Regions from separate parts of the Mesobacillus stamsii genome, predicted to be linked through region 1. Evidence: predicted binding sites of a transcription regulator. Region 1 holds the regulator's gene; the other holds the start of a gene.

Region 1 (5,741 bases):
GGATGTGGAGCTCGTCATTCCTCCGCTGTCCTTATGCACCGATAATGCAGCAATGATCGCGGCTGCAGGAAGTGTCATGTACGAGAAAGGGCAAAGAGCGGGGTTAACACTGAATGGAGACCCTGGGCTAGAGATCACAATCCACAACCAAAATCGCGGGTAAAAAATCTTTTAGCACCAAATATTTGTGGATAAGTAGATAAGTAAGCTTGTTTTTGTGGATAATGTGGAAAACTCTATGGATAACCTTTAAATTAGTCTTTCCTATGTGAATAACTGTGTGAACAAAAAGTCCCGGTTTTTACTATTACATTTTGAGCAAAATATGAAACCGGATATATTCATATCCGGTTTTTCTCATTTCTATGCCAATTCTGTCCATTCTTCCATCAGCTCGTCGATTTTTTCTTTCAGGCTTTCGATTTTGGAGTGGATTTCTGCTGCTTTTTCGTGATCTTGGAAGATGTTTGGGTCACAAAGCAATTCTTCGTATTCGGCGGCCTCTGTCTCGAGCTTGTCAATCAGCGCTTCGACTTCTTCCATACGCCGCTTGCGCTGACGTTCCAGCTTCTTTGCCTCTTTATCCTGTTCGTAGGAGGTTTTGTCCTGTTTGACTGATTCGGTAACCTTGCCAGCCGCTATTGCAGCCTGTCTGGCAAGTGCCTTCAGTTCTTCCTGATCTAATTTCTTTTCGACGTAGTAATCATAATCACCTAAATATTCTGTTGCCCCACTGCGGTTCAGCTCCAGAACCTTTGTGGCGATCCTGTTTATAAAATAACGGTCATGGGAAACAAACAGGATGGTGCCCGGATAATCAATCAAAGCATTCTCTAGAACTTCCTTGCTGTCCAGATCGAGATGGTTTGTTGGTTCATCTAGAATGAGAAAATTGGAATTTTGCAGCATCAGCTTGGCAAGTGCCAACCGTGCTTTTTCACCGCCGCTCAGGGTAGAAACGATTTTTAACACATCATCGCCTGAAAACAGGAAGTTGCCCAATACGGTGCGGATTTCCTTTTCGGATTTCAGCGGGTGCTCGTCCCATAGCTCGTTTAAAACCCGTTTATTCGAACTCAACTCTGCCTGTTCCTGGTCATAATAGCCGATCGAGACATGGGAGCCATATTGGATGCTGCCAGCGATCGATGGCAGGTTTTCAACAATGGTTTTCAGCAATGTCGACTTTCCAACACCATTAGGTCCGACCAGTGCCGTACTATCACCGCGAGAAAGATGGAAGGTAATATCCTTTGACACGGGCTGGTTGTGATAGCCAACTGAAAGGGCGTCCACTCTCAAGACATCATTTCCGCTCTGGCGCTCGATCTGGAAGCTGAAGGAAGCGGATTTTTCGTCAGCTAACGGCCTGTCCACTCGGTCTATCTTCTCTAACTGCTTCCGGCGACTTTGGGCGCGTTTTGTTGTCGAGGCCCTGGCAAGGTTCCGCTGGATAAAGTCCTGAAGCTTGGAGATTTCATCCTGCTGTTTTTCATAAAGCTTCAGGTCGCGTTCGTAATTTGCGGCTTTCTGATGCAAATACGAACTGTAATTTCCTGGGAATTTCGTCAGCTGATGGCGGGAGATTTCGTATACCTGGTTCACTACCTTATCGAGAAAATAACGATCATGAGAAACAATCAAAATGGCCCCATCATAGCCTTGAAGATACTGTTCAAGCCAAGAAAGTGTATCTATGTCAAGATGGTTTGTCGGCTCATCAAGGATCAAGATGTCAGGATGCGTTAATAACAGCTTAGCGAGTGCAAGCCTTGTTTTCTGTCCACCGCTTAAAGTGGAGATTTTTGTGGAATAATCAAAAGACTGAAAGTTCAGGCCGTGAAGGACCGAACGAATATCTGCTTCGTATTGATAACCGCCTTGCTCCTTGAACTGAACTTGACAAAGGTCATAATCTTTCAAAATTCTAGCATACTCTGCTTCATTGGAAAGGATTCCAGGATCAGACATGGTCTCCTCAAGCCGCCGCAGCTCTTTTTCCATGCTGCGCAATTCGTCAAAAACAGCGAGCATCTCTTCCCAGATGCTTTTCTCGGATTCCAGTCCGGTATTCTGGGCAAGATAGCCGATCGATGTGCCTTTCGGGCGGATGATGTCTCCACCGTCATGTGATTCATAGCCAGCAATGATTTTCAGCAGGGTTGATTTTCCAGCACCATTCCTGCCGACCAGGGCAACTCGATCATTAGTCTGTATTTCAAACTTAATATTCGCTAAAATAAGATCAGCCGCAAAATATTTTGAGAGCTGATTAACTTGTAATAAAATCATTTTTTTTTTCACCTCTAATGCCTTATGGATAGTGTAACCCAAACTAAAGGGCTCGGCAATATTTGCTTGTGAGGGGAGACATTCAGCCTTAACATGTAAGGATAGAAACAAAGTTCACACACAAGTTTGTGAAAATAGTGTATTATTTGGTTGAAAGGAGCTTGAGCATGGCAGAATTTACGCATTTTAATGATGAGGGAAGAGCGAAGATGGTCGATGTCAGTGAAAAACCAGAGACCGTCCGTACGGCAGTTGCCCATTCAAGCATTACCGTTAATGAAGATATATATGGCAGAATTACCGAAAATAAAATAAAAAAAGGCGACGTACTAGCGGTCGCTCAGGTTGCTGGCATCATGGCAGCCAAGAAGACTTCCGAGATTATTCCTATGTGCCATCCGATTCCCTTAACAGGCATAGACATTTCATTTGCTTGGGAGCAAAATGGGAGTGACTATACTCTCGCAATTGCTGCAGCAGTTAAAACGAAAGGAAACACAGGTGTAGAAATGGAAGCGTTAACAGCAGCATCTGCATGCGCGCTGACTGTTTATGATATGTGCAAGGCCGTAGACAAAGGCATGGTGATTGGCAAGACATATCTTTTAGAAAAAACCGGCGGGAAAAATGGTGATTTTAAGCGAGATGAGAAGATAAAATAGAAATACAAACAGGGTGGAGGATTTGAGAATGACCAACGATGGAATGAAGATTCCGCAAGCAACGGCAAAACGTTTGCCTCTCTATTACCGATTTTTATTGAACTTGCATTCTTCAGGCAAGCAAAGGGTTTCGTCTGCGGAACTGAGTGAGGCTGTCAAAGTAGATTCAGCGACGATCAGAAGGGACTTTTCCTATTTTGGGGCTTTGGGCAAAAAGGGTTACGGTTATAATGTAAACTATCTGCTGACTTTTTTTCGAAAGACGCTGGACCAGGATGAACTTACAAAGGTCGGTCTAATCGGTGTCGGAAATTTGGGCACCGCTTTTTTGAACTATAATTTTTCCAAAAACAATAATACGAAAATTAAAATTGCCTTTGACGTTGATCCGAATAAGGTGGGAACACAGATTGGCGATGTACCAGTCTATCACATGGATGATCTTGACAAGGTTCTTATAGAGGAAGGCATTCAGGTTGCAATTCTGACGGTGCCCTCCACCGTGGCACAGTCGATTACGGACAGATTGGTGCAGGCAAATGTAAAGGGAATTCTTAACTTTACACCGGCAAGGCTGAATGTACCGACTTCCATCAGAATCCATCATATTGATCTCGCAGTAGAATTGCAATCGTTGATTTATTTCTTGAAGCATTATCCAACCGACGCGGAAATAACGGAAGTGGAAGAATAAAAATAGCTCCTTCAGATGAAGGAGCTATTTTTTATTCTGGTTATTCTTCAGTTTGAAATGGAACAGGACCATTCTGATGCCGGACCCAAAGTCGAATGTTGCAAGGGCTACGAGCAAATAGCTGAAAAACCCCCAGCCTGTTTCGTTGACATTCTGGATCGCGAAATAGGTAAATAAGCTGCCTAACAAGATATAGACAACGCCTGAAAATATAGGCGATTGCTTCATGACTTAAAATCCCCCAATAAAGCTTTGAATTTTTTCTGCTTCTTTTATCATTCTCTCAATGTCTTCTCGAAATACCGATTGAAGCATAACAACCATTGTATTCATTGTAACATGGGCAATGATCGGCACAATGATCCGTTTTGTTTTCACATATAGAAAGGCAAAAGTGAATCCCATAGCTGAGTATAGGATCACATGTTCAGGCTCCATATGGGCCAACGCAAAAATAACGGAACTGATCAAGGCGGCAAAGAAAAAGTTCATTTTCTGGTGCAGTCTCCCAAAAATAATCTTTCGGAAGACGATTTCCTCTAGAATTGGACCAATAATCGAGCTGACAAGGATGACAACCGGGAATTGTGTAATCAGTTTGATGATTTGCTGAGTATTCTCTGAGCCCATTTCAATTCCCAGCATGCTTTCTATAGTACCTGCAATCGACTGGGCAAACAAGGCAAGAAATACCCCGCCGAATGCCCAGGCAGCCGAGCTTGCCGGTGAAGAAGCGTCGCGAAAATCAGTGTCCTTCGTTCTTTCCTTCCTTAAAATTAGAAGGATGATCAAGAGTGTCAGTGAAAAGCTGATCACTAGCCAGTATGGAATCGCGAGGGTTTGCATTTCCTCCAGACTTTTTCCCATGGCAGTTCCGATAAAGACAACAAACGGTACACCGACCAAGCTGGAAATCTGCATGACGATATAGGCAATAATGACGAACCAGTATTCCTTTTTCAAAATGAAAACTCCTTCTAGTAGGATCGGTTTATTTGAAGATGTGCAGCTATTATAGAAATGCTATCTATCCATTTTACTAGTAAGTGTTGGGAAAGTTCAAATATCAGGTTGTCTTCTAACTATTTTTAGCAAAATTCCAGGGAACAGGCGGTCATATAAGCGATCCCACATAAGAATAAGAAAGACGGTTTAGAAGCTGTTTAGAAAATTTTATAAAAAAATTATCCTTCCTGCTTGCAAAAAAAATCGAGATTCATTATTATATAAATTGTGTTAGCACTCTATAAAGGTGAGTGCTAATAAACAAGAATCTACATATAATTTGAGGAGGTTGTTTCACTTGATCAAGCCATTAGGAGATCGTATTATTATCGAGCTTGTTGAGTCTGAAGAAAAAACTGCAAGCGGTATCGTTTTACCCGACACAGCGAAAGAAAAACCTCAAGAAGGAAAAGTCGTAGCTGTTGGTACTGGCCGTGTACTTGAAAACGGAGAGCGCGTTGCTCTTGAAGTTGAAGTCGGAAACCGCATCATCTTCTCAAAATACGCAGGCACAGAAGTGAAGTATCAGGGAACTGAATACCTGATCCTACGTGAAAACGACATTTTAGCAGTAGTAGAATAGAATAGCGGAAGCGCCAACGTCTCGAGGGACTAGGCGCTAAAGCTAGACACAAACAAAAGTGTAGAGATTCATATAACAAATAAAAATCCTAAGGAGGTTTTTCTACCATGGCAAAAGAAATTAAATTCAGTGAAGAAGCTCGCCGCGCGATGCTTCGCGGCGTAGATTCTCTTGCAAATGCAGTAAAAGTAACTCTTGGACCAAAAGGACGTAACGTGGTACTTGAGAAGAAATTTGGTTCACCATTAATCACGAACGATGGTGTTACAATCGCAAAAGAAATCGAACTTGAAGATGCATTCGAAAACATGGGTGCTAAGCTGGTAGCTGAAGTAGCAAGCAAGACAAATGATGTTGCTGGTGACGGTACAACTACTGCAACCGTTCTTGCTCAGGCGATGATCCGCGAAGGTCTTAAGAACGTAACTGCCGGAGCGAACCCAATGGGTATCCGTAAAGGGATGGAAAAAGCTGTTATTAAAGCAGTTGAAGAGTTAAAGGCTAT
Region 2 (5,741 bases), on a different contig from region 1:
GAGGGAACTTTGCAGAGCAATCCATGCTGCTCCGAACGTCAAGACAAGCGACATGAAAAATCCGATGACATGACTGATTGGGAAGCCCTTAGAATGATTATCCATATTACATCACCAACCCTCTTAAATATACGAAAGTGAAGATGAAAATCCAAACGACGTCAAGGAAATGCCAGTAAAGCCCGAAGATAAACGTCTTGCGGGCAGTCACTGGAGTCAACCCTCTTTGCAGCATTTGGATGATCAGCAGGATAGCCCAACCGATCCCGATCGTAACATGCAGTCCATGCGTTCCCAGCAGGACGAAGAAGCTGGAAAGGAATGCGCTTGTTTGCATCGTTGCGCCTTCATGTACATAGTTTATGAACTCGCGGATCTCCATGAATAAGAATCCACCGCCGAGTAATAATGTAAAGACAAGCCACATCAACATGCCTTTCTTATTGCTGCGTCGCATCTCAAAAATCGAAATTCCCATCGTAAAACTGCTCGTTAATAGCAGGAAGGTTTGAATCAAAACGTCTTTTACGATAAAGAGATCACTCTGTCCTGGACCTCCTGCATGGCGTTCACTAAGGACACCATATACGCCAAAAAGAGTAGCGAAAAGTACTATTTCTGCTCCAAGGAAGATCCAGAAGCCAAGAATATTCATTCTATTTTGTTCTGTTTGGTATTCGAGCGGCAAAGCGGCGTTAACTTTAGCTGACATGGTTCTTCACTCCTTTGTTCCCGCCTTTTCTCCATTTGCGTTCAGTTTCAGAGATCTCATCCTTGTGAACATGGAAGCCTTCATCATAGTCAAACGAGCGGAAAGCCAATCCGACAAAAATTCCAAGTGCGGCAATGCCCGCAGCAATTGTCCATTCAAATACAAGCAGGAATCCTGAGATTCCGAACACTGCACCCATGTAAATCGGGATCCATGTGTTGCTTGGCAAGTGGATTTCTTCCACTTCATCTTCAGAAAGCGGCTGAAGTTCATTGTTCTTTTTCATATGCCAGAACGCATCAAGCTTCGTTACTTCAGGAAGGGAAGCGAAATTATATTGTTGGACAGGAGAAGCAGTTGCCCACTCTAGTGTCCTTGCATCCCATGGATCATTTCCAATATTGCGGTCCGCATGGCGAGCACTCCAGTAAATATTATATACAAGAGCGGCAAACCCTGCTGCAAGAATGATCGATCCAACAGCAGAAAGTAGCATCAGTGGCCCAAAGCCAGTTTCAGCAGAGTAGGTGTATGCACGGCGGACTGCACCATCAAGCCCTAAGAAGAACATTGGCATGAATGTAACATTAAAGCCAATCACGAATAGCCAAAAATGCCATTTTCCGATTTTTTCATTCAGCATGTAGCCGAACATTTTCGGCCACCAGTAATAAAGGCCAGCAAAGATCGGGAACACAACACCAGGAATCAAAACATAATGGAAGTGTGCAACCAGAAACAACGTGTTGTGATATTGATAATCAGCTGCTGCCATAGCAAGCATGACACCTGTCACTCCGCCAATCACAAAGTTTGGAACAAATGCAAGTGCCCAAAGCATGGAAGTCGTAAACTTGATCCGTCCTTTTCTCATTGTGAACAGCCAGTTGAACACCTTCACACCAGTTGGAATCGCAATTGCCATTGTTGTGATCGAGAAAAAGGAGTTCACAGCTGCATTATTGCCCATTGTGAAGAAATGGTGTACCCAAACAAGCATGCTTAGAACAGATATCAGCACAATGGAAACGACCATTGATTTGTAACCAAAAAGCGTTTTGCGGGCGAATGTAGAGATAATATCTGACAGCATCCCGAACGCTGGCAGGACGACAATATACACTTCTGGATGTCCCCATAACCAGAACAGGTTTGCCCATAGCATATCCATCCCGCCACCGGAAATGGTAAAAAAGTGTGCCCCAAATGTGCGGTCAAATGTCATCAACGCTAGCGCAACTGTAAAAATAGGAAAACTAGCAACAATAATGATCGATGTAATGAACGAAGTCCAGGTGAACATTGGCATCTTCATCAATGTCATGCCTTTGGTTCTCATTTTTAACACTGTAACTATGAAGTTAATACCGGTCATCAAAGTTCCAGCACCAGCTATTTGCAAAGCCACAGCATAAAAGTTATTCCCGATGCCTGGACTGAATTCTTTGCCGGCAAGAGGGAAGTAGGAAGTCCACCCAGCATCTGGGGAACCACCGATAATGAATGAAAGGTTAAACAGCGCAGCAGCGCTTGCAGTCAGCCAGAAACTAAGTGCGTTTAGCTGAGGAAAAGCAACGTCCCGAGCACCTATCTGTAATGGCACTGCAAAGTTCATGAGACCGATCAACAATGGCATCGCAACAAACAAGATCATGATGACACCGTGAGTCGTAAAAACTTCATTGTAATGCTGTGCATTCAAGAATTCATTTTCCGGAACTGCTGTCTGACTTTTCATCATCAATCCATCAACTCCGCCGCGGAAAAACATCACGACACCAAGCAAAATATACATAATACCTATTTTCTTGTGATCAACAGTTGTCAGCCATTCAGTCCAAAGGTAATTCCATTTTTTAAAATAAGTGATTCCGGCTATTGCTCCAACTAACGACAGAGCAATCCCGATCTGTGAAGCAAAAATCAGTGGATCGCCGGTTACGAAAAATTCATCCCATTTAATGCCCACTGTGCCCACCTCCGTTTGGATCCTCAGCTTCTGAGTCTTTCTGATTCATCGTTTCCGAGTTGTTACTGTCTGTATTTTTGTACTTGTAATTATTCTTGTCTTCAAAAATTTTACCTGGCCAGCCATGTCCTCTGTCATACAATTCAGGGTTGGTGTAATTCTTGGAGTGAGGATCGGAATGATCAACCCATTCAAGATGACTATTGGAGAATGTCTTGCGGCCGAAGTGTGATGGCTCCAGCATTTTCTCATACTCTTCAAGAGTCATTTTAGGTGCCGTTTCTTTTACGTCCTTAATCCACTGGTCAAAATCTTCCTGTGTCTGGGAGAGGACTTCGAATTCCATTCCTGCATAGCCTTGGCCATTGAAGTTTGTATTTCTGCCTACAAATGAGCCAGGGTTGTCAGCGACAAGGTAGAGCTGGGTCTCGGCATGGGCCATAGAGTATTTTTGGCCGCCAAGTGCAGGTACCCAGAAGCTTTGCATCGTACCTGCGGAAGTCAATTTAAAATCAATTGGACGATCTTCAGGAATATTCACATAGTTAACTGTCTCAATCCCTTGTTCTGGATAGCTAAAAATCCATTTCCAGTCAGCGGAAGTGACATTAATAACAAGCGGTTTTTTATCTTCGTAGCCTTTAGGTATTTCGTCTATTGCATAAATTGTTTTGACAGTTGGGATGGTTAAGGCAACGATAATCAAAATAGGAATCACTGTCCAAATAATTTCCAATGCTGTGCTTCCGTGCTCTTCCGGTGGCTCATAATCCAAATTGTCTTTTCGCTCGCGGTATTTCCAGACAATAAAGGCGAACAGTCCAAAAACAACCACTGTAACAAGTAGCAACAAAGCTATCGAAAAGTTGATTAGCTCAAGAATTTGCCTTGCGATTGGTCCCTCTGGGTTGAAAACTACCATATTGTTTTCACAGCCACTAAGCAGCAGCACAGTTATGATCGAGGTGAGGGAGACCAAAAAAAGTTTTGATTTCTTCATCACTGCAACTCCTTTCAAAATTAATCCTTGTACATTTTATCACAAACTTATGTTTATAAGTTCACAAATTTATCATACTTTCTCCAAAATAAACGGTAAGTTGTGGTAAAAAGTGTGATAAATATCACACATGTTTGTTTATAACTATTCTAACATGGCAATTGTTACAGTTTTGAGGATAATTGTGAACAAATTATGAAAACAAAAATTGGCATCTTCGTGAATTTCTAACAACAGATATTGACGTAAAAAGGGAAGCTAGGAGGGATGAATTTAATGGGAACGAGGAAATGAAAGCTAATTGTGTAGATTTTTTGATTAATCATTCACGAACATGTTGATATCAGAAATTGGTATGGTGAGGATAGGGTTGGATTAACCATTTAAAAAGCCTAGTTATGATACAATAAGAGGCGGATTAACAGAATTCGGCTCGCGTTTGAATGGAGGAATAAAGTAGTTATGTTAACAGACAACTTATCAGGGAAGATAGCCGTTATCACAGGTGCAAATAGTGGAATCGGCTTTGAGGCAGCAAAGTATTTTTCAGCAAAGGGAGCATTTGTCATTCTAGCTGTTCGAAATGAGAGTAAGGGCCAGATAGCTTTGGAATCCATTTTGAGGGAAAATCCAAATGCTAAAGTAAATATAATGAAGCTTGACCTTGCTGACCTTAAAAGTGTTCGCAACTTTGCAAAAAGTTTTATGGAGAAGTTCGAATTCTTGAATCTCTTGGTTAATAATGCCGGAGTCATGATTCCTCCTTATGGAAAGACAAAGGATGGTTTTGAACTTCAGTTTGGCAGCAATCACTTAGGTCATTTTGCTTTAACCGGACTATTACTGCCACTATTAAAAAACACACCGGGTTCACGTGTGGTTACTTTGAGCAGTATTGCCCATAGAGGAGCAAAGCTTGATTTTGACAATTTAGATGGGTCAAAAGGTTATAAGGCAATGAAGTTCTATGGTCAGAGTAAACTTGCAAATCTTTTGTTTGCCAAAGAATTGGATAATCGCTTCAAACAGCATGAGATAGAGAGCATAAGTGTTGCCTGCCATCCTGGATTATCAAATACGAATCTATTTCATTTCGGAAAAGGAGAAACACCTGCTTTTATAAAAGGACTGATGAAATTCATTACACAACCTGCTGAAAAGGGTTCTTTGCCAACAATTTATGCAGCTACGGAAGACAGCCTTAAAGGCGGGGAGTACATCGGACCGGACGGAAGAGGGAATCGAAAGGGGAATCCTGCGATTGAAGTACCGGCTTCAAATGTGTATAACATAGAAACGATGAATAGATTGTGGTCCATTTCTGAAGAAATGACAGATGTTTTTTATCATTTTTAGGCTTTTTATAATAGATGGTCTTGCTCAATCTGGCAGGACCATCTATTTATTTAATGCACCAAATCATCTCTTTTATCTATATAGAGTGTTCCATCAGGCTGGATTTCTGCAAAAAACACCTCATCCAATGAATTGGTACCAGATTGATGCAGCTGTTGCACGAGCCAGCTTTGATCTTTATTCATTTTAGCCAGATTTTGAAGATTGACCTGACCGTCAGCTATGAGTTCTGTCGAAAGCGGAACAAAATTACCTTGTGTAACGGCAATATTTAAATCTTTTTTCGTAACTATTTGTTTGTTCGGTTTTTTCATAACAGAAAGCTTTCCATCCGTTTCAAAGATAGCATAATCGACATCGCTTAATGAAAAGACATTTTTTCTAAATTATTTGCAATCAGGTAAAATATATTCTATGAGTTTGAAGTTGGAAATGTAAAACCGTGAGTGAGGGAGTGTGGAAGAAATCCGTAGCAGGAATGGGATCTGGAATAATAAAGAAGAAGGTTCCGAAAGGAACCTTCTTCTTTTCAGAAAACGATTATAGTTTTGTTACGTTAGCAGCTTGTGGTCCGCGAGCGCCTTGCTCCACGTCGAAAGATACTTTTTGTCCTTCGTCTAATGATTTGAAACCTTCGGATTGGATAGCAGAGAAGTGTACGAATACGTCGTCTCCACCTTCGCGCTCGATGAATCCAAAACCTT

What was found. The regulator Rex, encoded in region 1, represses fermentation and respiration genes when NADH is low (regulators of the CRP and FNR family bind a similar motif). The targets are predictions, from matches to a motif close to TTGTGAAATATTTCACAA.
Region 2: a site for Rex is predicted at 3,731-3,748, ahead of qoxA (cytochrome aa3 quinol oxidase subunit II). Genes of this name have one in related genera too.

What each region holds. Positions count from the first base shown of each region.
Region 1 is NZ_JAUSUN010000025.1:2,999-8,739, forward strand. It holds gene tsaD (tRNA (adenosine(37)-N6)-threonylcarbamoyltransferase complex transferase subunit TsaD) at 1-163, shown strand, start outside; gene J2S25_RS15990 (ABC-F family ATP-binding cassette domain-containing protein) at 364-2,292, opposite strand; gene moaC (cyclic pyranopterin monophosphate synthase MoaC) at 2,460-2,954, shown strand; gene J2S25_RS16000 (redox-sensing transcriptional repressor Rex) at 2,983-3,648, shown strand; gene J2S25_RS16005 (YdiK family protein) at 3,673-3,876, opposite strand; gene J2S25_RS16010 (CPBP family intramembrane glutamic endopeptidase) at 3,880-4,611, opposite strand; gene groES (co-chaperone GroES) at 4,952-5,236, shown strand; gene groL (chaperonin GroEL) at 5,344-5,741, shown strand, end outside.
Region 2 is NZ_JAUSUN010000006.1:112,164-117,904, reverse strand. It holds gene qoxD (cytochrome aa3 quinol oxidase subunit IV) at 1-105, opposite strand, end outside; gene qoxC (cytochrome aa3 quinol oxidase subunit III) at 107-712, opposite strand; gene qoxB (cytochrome aa3 quinol oxidase subunit I) at 702-2,681, opposite strand; gene qoxA (cytochrome aa3 quinol oxidase subunit II) at 2,671-3,681, opposite strand; gene J2S25_RS07070 (oxidoreductase) at 4,144-5,037, shown strand; partial or broken gene J2S25_RS07065 (DUF421 domain-containing protein) at 5,088-5,405, opposite strand; gene J2S25_RS07060 (cold-shock protein) at 5,578-5,741, opposite strand, start outside.